Regions from separate parts of the Bacillus sp. EB106-04-04-XG123 genome, predicted to be linked through region 1. Evidence: predicted binding sites of a transcription regulator. Region 1 holds the regulator's gene; each other region holds the start of a gene.
The links. The regulator LexA, encoded in region 1, represses DNA repair genes until DNA is damaged. The targets are predictions, from matches to a motif close to CGAACATATGTTCG.

Region 1 (3,156 bases):
CAAAGCGGCTGATTTCTTGGAAGCGGCCAATGTTGTAGTTTGTAATGAGATCATAAGCATAATAGCAGTTAATAAAACAAATAATTTTTTCAAGGCAATTGCCTCCTTTTCTCAATGAAAACTTCTTATGTTACAAATGTTACAATAATTACAGTGATATTACAAGTATTAAATCTAAATGTTTTTTATTTCTTTTGTTTCTAATTATATAACGTTTGAAGGAGACAAAAAGTTTTCATTTTTTTTATTTTTCTTCTTAATGATTATTTAACCGTTCTAAAGAAGAACGAAACGTCTTTTGGAAAAATTTCTATTTAGACGTTTAACACACTTTTTTATTTATGACATATACTGTCGTGATGAATGTCTAAAGAAAGTGGTGTTTATTATGTATCATCCGTATGAAGGTGTGTGGAATGGGTACTCATATGATAGGCAGATGCAAGGATTTCCATCTGTTGGTATTCCTCAAGGTGGAGGGTTTCCTGGGTTTCCGATCGGAGGAGGTACTTGGCCAGGGCAAGGTTCAGGCGGACAATCTGCACCGCCGGCACCGCCGCAGCATATCATTTCGCAGTATCAACAAGCACTCTCGCAGCCACAGAGTATGCAGTCGCTTATATCTGGGCACGGTGTTGGCGGAGGTCATCAAACTGTACAATTTGCAGCGGGATGTAATAGAAGATGGACAATTGTGTTTTTGAGAAACGGTCAAGTATTTTTAATGTTCGTTCTTTCCTCACAGCCTTTTGGCCGAACAACTGGTTTTATATGGCCGAACTTTACATTTGGTTCCTTCCCAAGTTCAAGTATTCTTGCCTATTCTTGTGCATAAGAAAAAGCCGGTTCTCATCAGCAGCTGATGAAATACCGGCTTTTTTTAATGAATATTTCGAAATACGCCAATCACTTTACCTAGTATACTCACATTCTGTAAAATAATCGGTTCCATTGATGGGTTCTCTGGCTGTAATCTAAAGTGTGTATCTTCTTTATAAAAGCGTTTGACTGTCGCTTCATCTTCCTCTGTCATGGCGACCACAATATCACCATTGTTAGCGGTGCTTTGCTGACGCACGATGACATAGTCCTTGTCCAAAATACCTGCATCAATCATACTTTCTCCCATAATTTCAAGCATAAACACTTGTTCATCTGGTGCTGCAAAAGTCTCTGGAAGGGGGAAGTATTCTTCTACATTTTCAACAGCAGTGATAGGAAGGCCGGCCGTTACTTTTCCGATGACTGGAACGTTCATTACAGCACTCTTTGGAATATTCATTTCCTCTTCATCTAGTACTTCGATCGCTCTAGGTTTTGTCGGGTCTCTTCTAATTAAGCCCTTTGTTTCTAGTCTAGCTAAATGTCCATGGACCGTTGAACTGGATGCTAGACCGACAGCTTCTCCAATTTCACGGACGGATGGGGGATAACCCTTGCTTTTTACTTCATCTTTGATGAATTTCAGGATATCGAGTTGTCTTTTTGATAGCTTCGTCATCTTTTGCACCTCAAAACGTCAATTTTAAAGAAATTATAGCATGTTTTTCCTAACAGTACAAACATAGGTTCGAAAAAAACGTTTGACAGAAACGTTTGTTCGTATTTATAATGAGTGACAGAAAGAGCGAACACATATTCTATTAGGAGAGATGACATTATGAGGTTAAAAGAATCTATTATTTTTATTGGGGTATTCTCATTCATCGTTGGCATATTTCTCTCACTTATTGCAGTCACAAGCCATAATGATACAAATCAGTATGTTAAAATAGAGGTTCAATCAGGTGATACTCTTTGGGGGTTAGCTGATCAAGTAAACGACAGCAAATCAATCGACAAAAATGCATTTATTGATTGGGTTACCGAACACAATGATCTTGCTTCAACTGAAATCCAGCCTGGCGACATTCTTGTTATACCCGTCAAAAAAGAGCATCCAGTCGTATATCAGCTTGCAACAGTACAGTAGAAAGGTCGATTTTAGACATGAACGCAATCATTTATGCGAGAGTAAGCACTGTCAAAGAAGAGCAGGAAACCTCGTTGAAAAGACAAGAAGAAGAACTGCTGGCGTTAGCTGCCATGCACAAGATGAATGTGGTCAAAGTCATCAAAGAAAAAGCAAGTGGATATGATTTAGATCGTGATGGTGTGTTTGAAATGCTTGCTGCACTGAAGGAAGAGTCAATCGATGCCGTTTTGATCCAGGATGAAACTCGTCTTGGAAGAGGACAAGCAAAAATTGCACTTCTTCATTGTTTATTTAAAGAGAACGTAAAGGTATACAGCGTGTTTCATAGAGGAGAGCTTGAGCTTTCAGAAGCAGATGAAATGGTCATTGAGATTGTAGGAGTCGTCGAAGAATACCAACGGAAAATTCATAACCTGAAAATCAAGCGGGGAATGAAAAGGGCAGTTGAGCGCGGATATCAGCCTGAACTGAATTTAAGGCAGCAGGACCATGCACCTGGCCGTGAGCGTATTGAAGTGCCGATTTCAGAAATTGTTCGATTAAGAAAAAACAATATGACATTCGCCGAAATTGCCGCAACTCTTCAGGCATTAGGTTTTGACATTTCAAAAGCAACGGTGCATAGAAGGTATCAAGAATATGAAAAAGACCTTACCACCTAAAGCGTGATTTGTTGTCAAAATGATTGATATTTAGTAGTATGTAGAGAAAATGCTTTAAAGGAGTTTGTCATGATTTCTAAAGAACAGCTTGCAAGAATAAATGAGCTTTCAAAAAAGTCGAAAGAGACCGGTTTATCAGACGCTGAAAAAACAGAACAAAAGCAGTTGAGAGAAGAGTATTTGAAAGCTTTTCGTTCTTCTATGAAAAATACACTTAAAACTGTCAAGATCGTTGATCCTGAAGGAAACGATGTCACACCAGAAAAATTAAAAAGAGAAAAAGATCAGAACCTTCATTAAGGCTGTGATTTCTTGAATTTTGAAAAGATGGGAAGATTATTCTCGTCTTTTTTCATATTTGCATAACTTTTTAGGTGATCGATAAACTAAATGTGACAAAATCCTTCTTTTTCAGCGTGAAATAGTTGTGAAAAAAGGACAGTAGATTTATGATAATGGTGTACACAAGATACGGAAGGGGATTTATATGGAAACGATTGAATTGAAATCTATTGCAAC
Region 2 (3,156 bases), 610 kb from region 1:
AGCCTTTTCTAGGTCAGCAATATATTGACGAGAAAGCTTTAAGCTTCCTACATCGTCATATAAAAAGCGGACAATCACGCCATTTTTCGCTTTTTCAATTAGAATGTCCTTTAATTCTTGGCCAAGGTCATCGTGGCGGAGAATGTAATATTCTAAATGAATGTGATGTGTTGCTTTTTTGATCTCTTCAAAAATATGAGAGAATGTTTCTTCACCATTGGTTAAGACTTTAGAGGACGTGCGATATGTAATAGGAGTATGTCCAAGTCTGTGGGCCAGCTTAAATAAGAGCTGCTGATGATCACCCATATGCGTCATTTTTTCAATTGCTTCTCTATGAATACGTTCATCTTCCTGGATTAACTGCTCATCCAATACCGCTTTCTTTTCAAACAGCCGGCGCTTTTTGATATTGCGTCCAAAGAAAATGTAGAACAAAAAGCCGAATAACGGAAAGCTGCCCAGCAGGACAAGCCATGTAATCGTGTGAGACGGATTCCGGTTCTCCAAGAAAATAACAAATCCGATGAAAATAATCGATAAAGTAAATAGAACACTGACTGAACTTAATACACTTACCGCTAAATCACCGGCAATCAATTGGACGATTAAATAAGCACCTATCGTAATGATTAGAAAAAATAGAACTTTGACTAAATTTCTCATTTCATTTTCTCCTTGCCGATCTCTTTATTTACCTATTCATTCAGATAAAAAAGCCGATTCCTCTATAGAAATCGACTTTTTGTTAGTTACGAGAAGTGCTGTTGAATCGTTTCAAGGGCATTCCCTTCGATAATCAGCTGACCGTATTCTTTCAGTCTGTAGATGCTGACAACTGATTCATGAGCATATTCAAGCAAAATGCTGAGCTTATTCTCCACTTGCTCATCTGACAAATCCTCGTGGAAGTCAACATATAGATAATAACGGTTTTCAAACGAATATAAACTTGTGGTAAAATCCTGCATATTTAATTGAGAAAGTGCAATCAAATCTTCAAAATCATCCATTTTCAACACGAATTGAAGTTGAAGTTTTTTGTCCTTCTCATTATGGTCTTCTTGATCTTGCTCTTCTTTATGAAAATCATCAAGCAGTGCGTCTAAGCTTTCTTCATCTGTTTGATCTTTTTTATTTTCTGGAATCGGCAATTCGAGCTTTTGTCCATCTTTAGAAAGTTGGGCTTTTGTCACGACAATTTCAAGACCTTTGTCAAGTGCCTGTACTTGAATCCAAAGCGGTCCCTCTACTGCAAATTCTTCTTCTTCGTGCACTTCGTCCATTACTTCCCAAAACAGCTCTTCACTGCGCTCACGATTATACCAAATCTCTTCACGGTCAAATCCGCGATCTTCAATATCACCGTAGGAAATATAAAATTTGACTGTATGTTCATTTATTCTTTCGATTTCCATTTTGCCAACCTTCCCTTCTATATAAGATGTTGAAGGGACATACAAGCTCCCAATTAATAGTACTTTACTACACTTTACCCGTTCCGTCTACATGTTAACCGTTTAAAGAATTGAGGTATTGCTTCGTATTCTCTATTTTATGATATATATTGTTTTCGTGCAATTTTAAGACCTTTCTTTTCCTTAAGGAAGCAACAAATTGAATTATCTTTTAACATCAAGATAAATCATGCATTTTCGCATTTGAACGCAACTTTTGTTATTTTCGTGTTATTTTTTCAGAAAAGATAACAAAATAACAAAAAAGAACTGTCTTTCACAAGACAGTCGCAATTGTGAGTAATATAAGAAGAAGTTCATCATTGAAATATACGAATTTTTTAAATCCCCGTTTCCGCGGGTAAAACCGTATACTCTAATTATACATCACATTTAGACACCGAACAAATATTCGGTTATAATCTCTAATGAGGTGTATGAAATGTGGAATGAGGAAAAAGATCAAAATCGCTGGAAGATGAAGTTTATATTGCCCGAGCATAACGAAGCATTACGGCAACTTCATCTTGCAAAACATAAGATCGAGCGGCCAACATTAAGCCCGGAACAAATTGAAGAATTTGAGTTTACAATAGCGACTGCTATGAGCGAAGACTTGGCTCTGAATTTCGAGCTATTTGACAATGGGTTTGTTCGAGAGGTATCCGGACGAGTTGTATATGTCGATCACGTAAAGAAGCTGTTTCATGTAAAAGACAGTCAAACTGATACAAATTTGATCAATTTTAAAGATATTGTCTTTGTAAAAACACTCTGATAAACAGGGTGTTTTTTCTATACATATTCTTTTGATTTTGACAAACAAATAACATTGTATATTATTACAAGGAGGAAAAGTAATGTTAACAGAAACAGTAGTAAGAGAGGCTTTAGATCGTTTTTTTGACAGCACTGCACATGGTAACGAAGGGCACGCAGATGTTGAAAGATTAGTTATCGAGGGTACAAAAGTTCAATTCCGTGTTAAAATTGTTCATCGCCATACACAAAAAATCTTAGGAAGAAGAATAGTGATATATAGTTTGACAACAGATGTAGAGGGGGATTTTGATGTGAAAAATCCTGATCCTGATAAGTTAAGTTATACTATTCAGACCCCTGGAGGGAGTATTTCGGTAAGTCTGCTAGATGTCGTCGAAGCGTTAGCTGCTTTAGCTTAATTTTCAACGAATAAAATTCCCTTTAAATACAGATTAAGCATAACTTAAAATATACAGTAATTTCCATATTCAAAAGGGTATTAGTAATAAAGTATGTACTTTAGGGCAAATAAAAAAAGCCATTATTAAGGATACAGCATTCCTTAATAATGGCTTTTTTAAGCACAATAACTTGCCATAACACGGCTACCACACAGGCAGCTTACGTTGAATTAGTCGCGTGTTTCTTGGACTCACTTGTTATTGTTCATATAATATAACATGTTAGTATAATGTATGTCAACACTTTATTCTTTAGAAGAAGCAACTTCCTCGAAAGCATTTTCATATGGAGGAAAAACGTAAGGTGTACATATCCTTTGTTCTAAAAATTCGTATAGATAATTACATCCTTCAAAATAAACTTGATTAGTATTTTCATTCACTTGATCAAATTGAGGGAAAGAACAACCAATGGATCGGTAATATTGATAAATTGTATTGGCAACCATATCAGCCACTTGTATATTAATTGATTG
Region 3 (3,156 bases), 550 kb from region 1:
ATGCCCAATTTGAACAAGCTGTCCATTTTTCCATTTAATGAGGGGGTCTTTATCAGGGTATTTCCAGTAAATCGTTTTTTTTCGGTGGGTGAGTTTGTTTTCAATTTCTGCTCTAACTGCGTTCTCCTTTAGTTTCCCTCCGCTATGTCGATAGGTGTTGATGATATATGTTCCGTCAGGTGAAGTCATCGAGCGGATAAAGGTTCCGTGAGATACGCCTTGAAGAGAAAAGCATTTCCAGTAAATGATACCAGCGAAGCTAAGGAATAAGATGACAAGGGTGATGGTGGTTTTCTTTTTTAACATGAATTCCTCCAGATGTAGATCACAATATTTCTAATTTATGAGAGAGAATGCAAAAAGATTCATATAGTCCAAAAGTTCTATTCATTTCAATTATCGGTCATTTTTTCTCAAAATTCAACAGATAGCCGTAAAGATAAGGAAAATTTAAGGATGTTTCATGTCGATAGGTCATTCGAAATCCCTTTACAAAAGAATTTAAGATCAGTAGACTTATGCTCATATAGAGAAATGGGGAGGATGGAATGACGCAATTCATTGATACATATCAAAGTTACGAAGAGCTTTCCGCTCATGAAAGAGAAGGAATCGATTATCAAATTCTTCACGAGCGGAAAGGTGACCAGCTTTTGGTTTTATCCCCTCATGCCGGAGGAATTGAATCTGGCGTGAGTGAGCTCATTCATGAAATCGCAAGTAATCAGTCTATGTATTTATTTGAAGGCCTTAAAGTGAAAGGCAATCATGTGCTTCACATTACAAGCACACGTTTCGATGAGCCGGTCTGCCTTTCTCTAGTGCATACCCATCATTACACGTTTGCGCTCCATGGCTACGGGGAAACGGAGATGCTTCAAACATTAGTGGGCGGGACAGACAGAGAAAGAGCGGCGGAAACAGTGAAACGTTTAACGCTTAATGGCTTCCAAGCAGTGCTGCTATCTGAATCTGATCGTTATTCTGGAACACATCCTCATAATATCAATAATCAATGTCTGACGGGAAAAAGTGTACAACTTGAAATCAGTCAGGCGCAAAGAAGAGCATTCTTTCAAGACTTCAGACGGCGCTATCGCCGCGAAACGCAAAATGAGCAATTTTATCGGTACACAAATGTACTCAAGCAAGTATTAAACCTGTATGAATAAACGCCTGTTCCCCTATGCAGAGAGGCTTACGTTTGATAAACAGCTTCTTTTTCCGCGACCTTTTCGGCTTTCATTAAATAAGATGTAAACTCTTGTTGAAAGCGAATGCCTGCTTTCCGCTGTTCGAATAAGGCAAGCCGCTTTTCAGCAAAAGCCCAGGTGACGTGAAATGTTTGCGCAATGTGTAAAATGGCTTGCTGCCGAAGGTTTGGAAGCTTCATTTGCATCAGCATAAAGGTCGGTACACAAAAGTGATACATAAATTGTTTAGCCTGAAACTCTTGCAGTTCTCGAAAGAGTTTGTGCATCTTGAAATGATTGCCTGCATGCTTGAGCACATGACAAAGCTCGTGGGCAAAATCCTGCCATTGTTCCTCTGATGATAGAGATCTGTTTAATATAATACTGTAAAGACCTTGATGTTTGATCATCATGCTGCCAGTATCCTCATAGTGGACCCATACATGAAATTCAGAAGCGATCCTTTGCATGTCTCTATAAGCAGGACCGCTTATTTGTAGTTTGGCATATAACCGTTTAATCTCTTCTTCTAAATGGGTTAAAAATCCAGTCATTTAAAAACCTCCAAGCAAACGTATGTTCTGTTTTTGGCGTAAAAGAAAAGTCCATATAGGACTAAATAGCTAATTGAGCTATTGCTTACTTTTATTATCGGCTTATTTTTAACAATTTTAACATAAAATCAAGGAAAAATGGAATTAATTCCTGTTTTTTTCTTCATTTTTACGTTTTCCACTACTAAAATGAGTGATTGAATTCAAATTTTACCATAGTCTTATCACTAAAACAAACTCATGTTGTCTTACGAACGCCACCAATTGATGAGAAAGATCAATTCAATCTAGCAAAAGGGAGTGCAGAACATGGTAGAAATTTATCAAGATTTTATTCCAGTTGGAAACGGAAACCGCCCAGGATACGCCATGACACCGATGTATGTGACGGTGCATAACACAGCAAACACATCAAAAGGAGCGGATGCGAAAAGTCATGCGGCATATGTGAAACGCCCAACGACAGAGGTGAGCTGGCACTTTACAGTGGATGATCATGAAATTTTTCAGCATCTGCCGTTAAATGAAAATGGCTGGCATGCAGGGGACGGACAAGGCAATGGTAATCGAAAGTCGATCGGCATTGAAATTTGTGAAAATGAAGATGGGAATTTCCAGCAAGCGGTCAAACATGCGCAATGGCTCATCCAAAAGCTGCTGAAAGAACATAACATTCCACTAGCTAACGTGGTTACACATCAGCACTGGTCTGGAAAAGCATGTCCACGCCTGCTTCTTGCTACATGGGATGAATTTAAAAAAGGAATTGAAACGGCAGGAGACCCTGAGACGGTCATCACGTATGTCGTCAAAAGCGGGGATACGTTAACGAGTATTGCTAAAGCTCATGACGTCACAGTTCAGGATCTACAGAAGTGGAATAACATTAGCGACCCGAACAAGATTCAAATTGGACAGGTTCTTAAAATTTATCGAAATGATGGAAAAATGATGTATGAGCTGCCGGATGGGATTTTAAAGGTGACTTCGCCTCTAACGAAGGGAGAGCACGTACGCCTCGTCCAAAAAGCGCTTGCTGCCGTTTATTTTTATCCTGATAAATCGGCTGCAGATAAAGGCATCGATGGTGTTTACGGAGAAAAAACGGCGAATGCCGTGGCACGCTTTCAGCTGGTGAACGGTCTGACAAGTGATGGGGTATACGGTCCTAAAACGAAGGAAAAGCTGCTTAAACTATTAAATCAGTGAGTGTTTCTGTTTGTATGATTGGATGGCTGTTTCACTTTTTTCAATTAATCGCCTAGTATATGGGGATGGCTGATATTCGGCAAACTGAACATATCTTAGTTGTTTGATTTTCTTTTTCATTTTGGCACCTCAATCGTTGCAGCGTATAGCGTATTGTATGCAAGTCTATGAAAAAATGGAATCAGGACGCGGATTTCGTT
Region 4 (3,156 bases), on a different contig from region 1:
TCTGCTTCATCAAGGGCAGCCTCCTTTTTCACTAATATACTTCTTTGCAGATATGAGAGATAGATATGTTGTGTGAATTTAAACAAAATTTAAACTTCTTGGGTTTGAATGGAAAGAAGGAGGGGAAACGAGTTGAATAGAGAATGAATGAAAAGAGCTGATCTATTTGACCAGCGAACAAGAAGAGTGGAAGGTGATCTTATGATGAAAGTATTTAAGGTAACATTTCATATGAACAATGGGGAAGTGCTTGATTTCGAGCTCAAACGTCCAGCTACCTATGATGTGTATAAAAAAATTGAAGAAGCCAATCATTGGTTTAAGCTGAATAATGAAATCATTAATCTATTAAACGTCAATAGTATCCATGTAGAAACAGAATAACAGCAAAAAGCCGCTCAGATAGAGCGGCTTTCGTTATGCAGAAAAATCATTTCGATTATTAAGCTGCCCGCGGGACAGCCAGTTCTTTTTATACAAATAAGCAATCACTTCAAGCCACAGACGCGGTGCTTTTTTAGGGAAAAAAGGTTTTTGGTAATAAGCATAAGCGGCTTTTAAATCATCCCATTGATGACATGCTTTCGTTTGTGTGAATCTGGCAACGTCAATGACTCTGATCCGTCCTTCTTTTGTTAAGATCAGATTGCGCAGATGGATATCAGAAGGATTCAATCCTTTCTCGCGCGCTTCCTCCAGCGCATCATCGACTTGATTGATCATTTGTTTTTTAATAGGAATTCCTTTTGTAAGGCATTCATAGAATGTGTAGCCTTTAATATATTCCATTAAAATATACTGATCCCCAGACTCATAAATCTCAGGGTAGTAAGACGAACCAGAAAGTTTTTCGTAAATGGCAGCCTCTTTGCGGGCAATATGCTGATAAGAAGGGAAAAAGACTTTTAGTGCCATTTTCTTGCCGTCTTTTTTATATAAAAAGACATAGGCACTTCTTCCTTTGCCGCACAGTTCAAGCTCTGCTGGTTTATAGGCAAGCTTATGAAAACGTTTCTCTTCATGATACTGAATCGATTCGGCTAATCTTTTGACATCTGACATTGACTTCACCTTCTTTGGTTTCAGTTTATGCGGCTGAAAAACGAATGATGAAAAAACGTGTCACCCGATAAAGCAATGGATTGTATAAAACATAACATTTACGAATGAAGGATACAATGAAAGACTCTTACCATACATTTGAATCATCGATGTGGTTAATGTTTAGAAAAATGGGTCAAACTACATATGTCATGCATCGATCTCATGTTCTAAAGAGGTGTAAATAGTGAAAGTGAAGATGAAATGTTTCGTTACAGGACTTATCATGACAAGTGTGCTTTTTTTCGCTGCGGATATGGAAGGGAAAGAACACTTGCAAAAGCAGTCAAACTCGATCACCGTCCAGCTTGAAAAAGTCTATTTAGACGGCGATGTGAGTATTGAAAGACACCGGGCATCATTAGAAGACAAAGACACATTCTGGGCGCAGTATAAAGGCTGGACGCTGGTAGAACAAAAAGAGGATTTTGCCCTTTTTAGAAAGCAAATTGATGATATCTCTCCATTAAGTAAAGCAAATGGATATATCGGATTATCAGAGGACGGTGTGATTTCTACGTTTCATGGAAGGCCTGACGGCTGGGCGGAGCCTATTCATCTCTTTTTTCAAATTGATACGTCCCGTTTAGAAAGTCATGTGGAAAAGCAGCTTGAGCAAGGCATTCCTTTTCGAACAAAGGATGAATTTGAGCATGTGCTTGAAGTCATGAAGCCTTACCGAAATGAAATATCGTTTTAAAGCGTGTAACAGCTTGCTGGTGTGAAGACCGCAAGCTGTTTTTCATGGTTTCATGATAAAAATGTACTGAGCGAACGTATGTTAACTTTTATTGCGGTTTTCTCTTCGATTTATGTTACAATGAAGAACAGTCAAAGAGGTGAAAACGGTGATAGAGTTTGTAAAAGGGACCATTGATTATGTGTGCCCGCAATATGTTGTCATTGAAAACGGCGGAGTGGGATATCAAGTCTATACCCCAAACCCGTTTATCTATCGAGTAAATAAACAAGAAACGATTTATACGTATCATTACATAAAGGAAGACGCATTTTCGTTATACGGTTTTCAAACACGAGAAGAAAAAGCGCTGTTCACAAAACTGTTAAATGTCACAGGAATAGGGCCAAAGGGCGCACTCGCCATTCTTGCTTCCGGTGATCCTGGCGCTGTCATTTCAGCGATAGAACGTGAAGATGAAGCGTTCCTGATTAAATTCCCTGGTGTGGGCAAAAAAACAGCACGTCAAATCATTCTGGATCTAAAAGGAAAACTTGCAGATGTGGTACCAGAAATGATTGGCAACTTATTTAATCACGAGGACCACATTCAGGTTGAAACGCAGCAAACTGCATTAGATGAAGCGCTTGAAGCCTTGAGTGTCCTTGGATACGGTGATCGTGAAATTAAAAAGGTTCTTCCATTATTAAAAGAAGAAAAGAATCTCACAACCGATCAATATGTGAAAAAAGCTTTACAAAAAATGTTGAAATAGGGTGATGTCTCATGGATGAACGGCTCGTCTCAACTGAAGCAGACAACCATGAATCAGCCATTGAGCAAAGTCTGCGGCCACAGACACTTAGCCAATATATCGGTCAGCAAAAAGTAAAGGATAATCTCAGCGTATTTATTGAAGCTGCCCGCATGAGGCAGGAAACGCTTGATCACGTCCTATTATATGGACCTCCTGGACTTGGGAAAACAACGCTTGCGTCGATCATTGCCAATGAAATGAATGTTCAGCTGCGTACAACATCAGGACCAGCCATTGAGCGTCCTGGTGATTTGGCGGCCATCTTAACATCTCTTGAGCCAGGTGATGTATTGTTTATTGATGAAATTCACCGCTTGCAGCGCTCAATTGAGGAAGTGCTGTACCCAGCAATGGAGGATTTTTGTTTAGATATTGTCATTGGAAAAGGAGATACAGCACGCTCTGTACGGCTTGATTTACCGCCATTTACGCTTGTAGGTGCAACGACCCGTGTCGGGCTGTTAACAGCGCCGCTTCGTGATAGGTTTGGGGTACATGCAAGATTGGAATACTATGAGCAAAGAGATTTAGCTCACATTGTGGCAAGAACAGCCGAGCT

Region 2: AC3WTB_RS03755 (YolD-like family protein) is a predicted target of LexA. The motif match lies at 1,859-1,872, and genes of this name have one in related genera.
Region 3: AC3WTB_RS03360 (ImmA/IrrE family metallo-endopeptidase) is a predicted target of LexA. The motif match lies at 1,763-1,776, and genes of this name have one in related genera.
Region 4: ruvA (Holliday junction branch migration protein RuvA) is a predicted target of LexA. The motif match lies at 1,873-1,886, and genes of this name have one in related genera.

The regions. Positions count from the first base shown of each region.
Region 1 is NZ_JBYTDZ010000001.1:106,900-110,055, reverse strand. Features, by position in the region: gene AC3WTB_RS00585 (DL-endopeptidase inhibitor IseA) at 1-93, opposite strand, end outside; gene AC3WTB_RS00580 (hypothetical protein) at 389-835, shown strand; gene lexA (transcriptional repressor LexA) at 881-1,501, opposite strand; gene yneA (cell division suppressor protein YneA) at 1,661-1,972, shown strand; gene AC3WTB_RS00565 (YneB family resolvase-like protein) at 1,990-2,637, shown strand; gene AC3WTB_RS00560 (DUF896 domain-containing protein) at 2,707-2,937, shown strand; gene tkt (transketolase) at 3,125-3,156, shown strand, end outside.
Region 2 is NZ_JBYTDZ010000001.1:721,101-724,256, forward strand. Features, by position in the region: gene cls (cardiolipin synthase) at 1-666, opposite strand, end outside; gene mecA (adaptor protein MecA) at 753-1,418, opposite strand; gene AC3WTB_RS03755 (YolD-like family protein) at 1,900-2,235, shown strand; gene AC3WTB_RS03760 (hypothetical protein) at 2,318-2,638, shown strand; gene AC3WTB_RS03765 (DUF3800 domain-containing protein) at 2,926-3,156, opposite strand, start outside.
Region 3 is NZ_JBYTDZ010000001.1:653,005-656,160, reverse strand. Features, by position in the region: gene AC3WTB_RS03370 (DUF5412 domain-containing protein) at 1-306, opposite strand, end outside; gene AC3WTB_RS03365 (poly-gamma-glutamate hydrolase family protein) at 549-1,172, shown strand; gene AC3WTB_RS03360 (ImmA/IrrE family metallo-endopeptidase) at 1,199-1,747, opposite strand; gene AC3WTB_RS03355 (N-acetylmuramoyl-L-alanine amidase) at 2,057-2,956, shown strand.
Region 4 is NZ_JBYTDZ010000005.1:311,155-314,310, forward strand. Features, by position in the region: gene AC3WTB_RS16535 (hypothetical protein) at 1-10, opposite strand, end outside; gene AC3WTB_RS16540 (hypothetical protein) at 202-384, shown strand; gene AC3WTB_RS16545 (serine/threonine protein kinase) at 418-1,062, opposite strand; gene AC3WTB_RS16550 (intercompartmental signaling factor BofC) at 1,301-1,801, shown strand; gene ruvA (Holliday junction branch migration protein RuvA) at 1,950-2,555, shown strand; gene ruvB (Holliday junction branch migration DNA helicase RuvB) at 2,567-3,156, shown strand, end outside.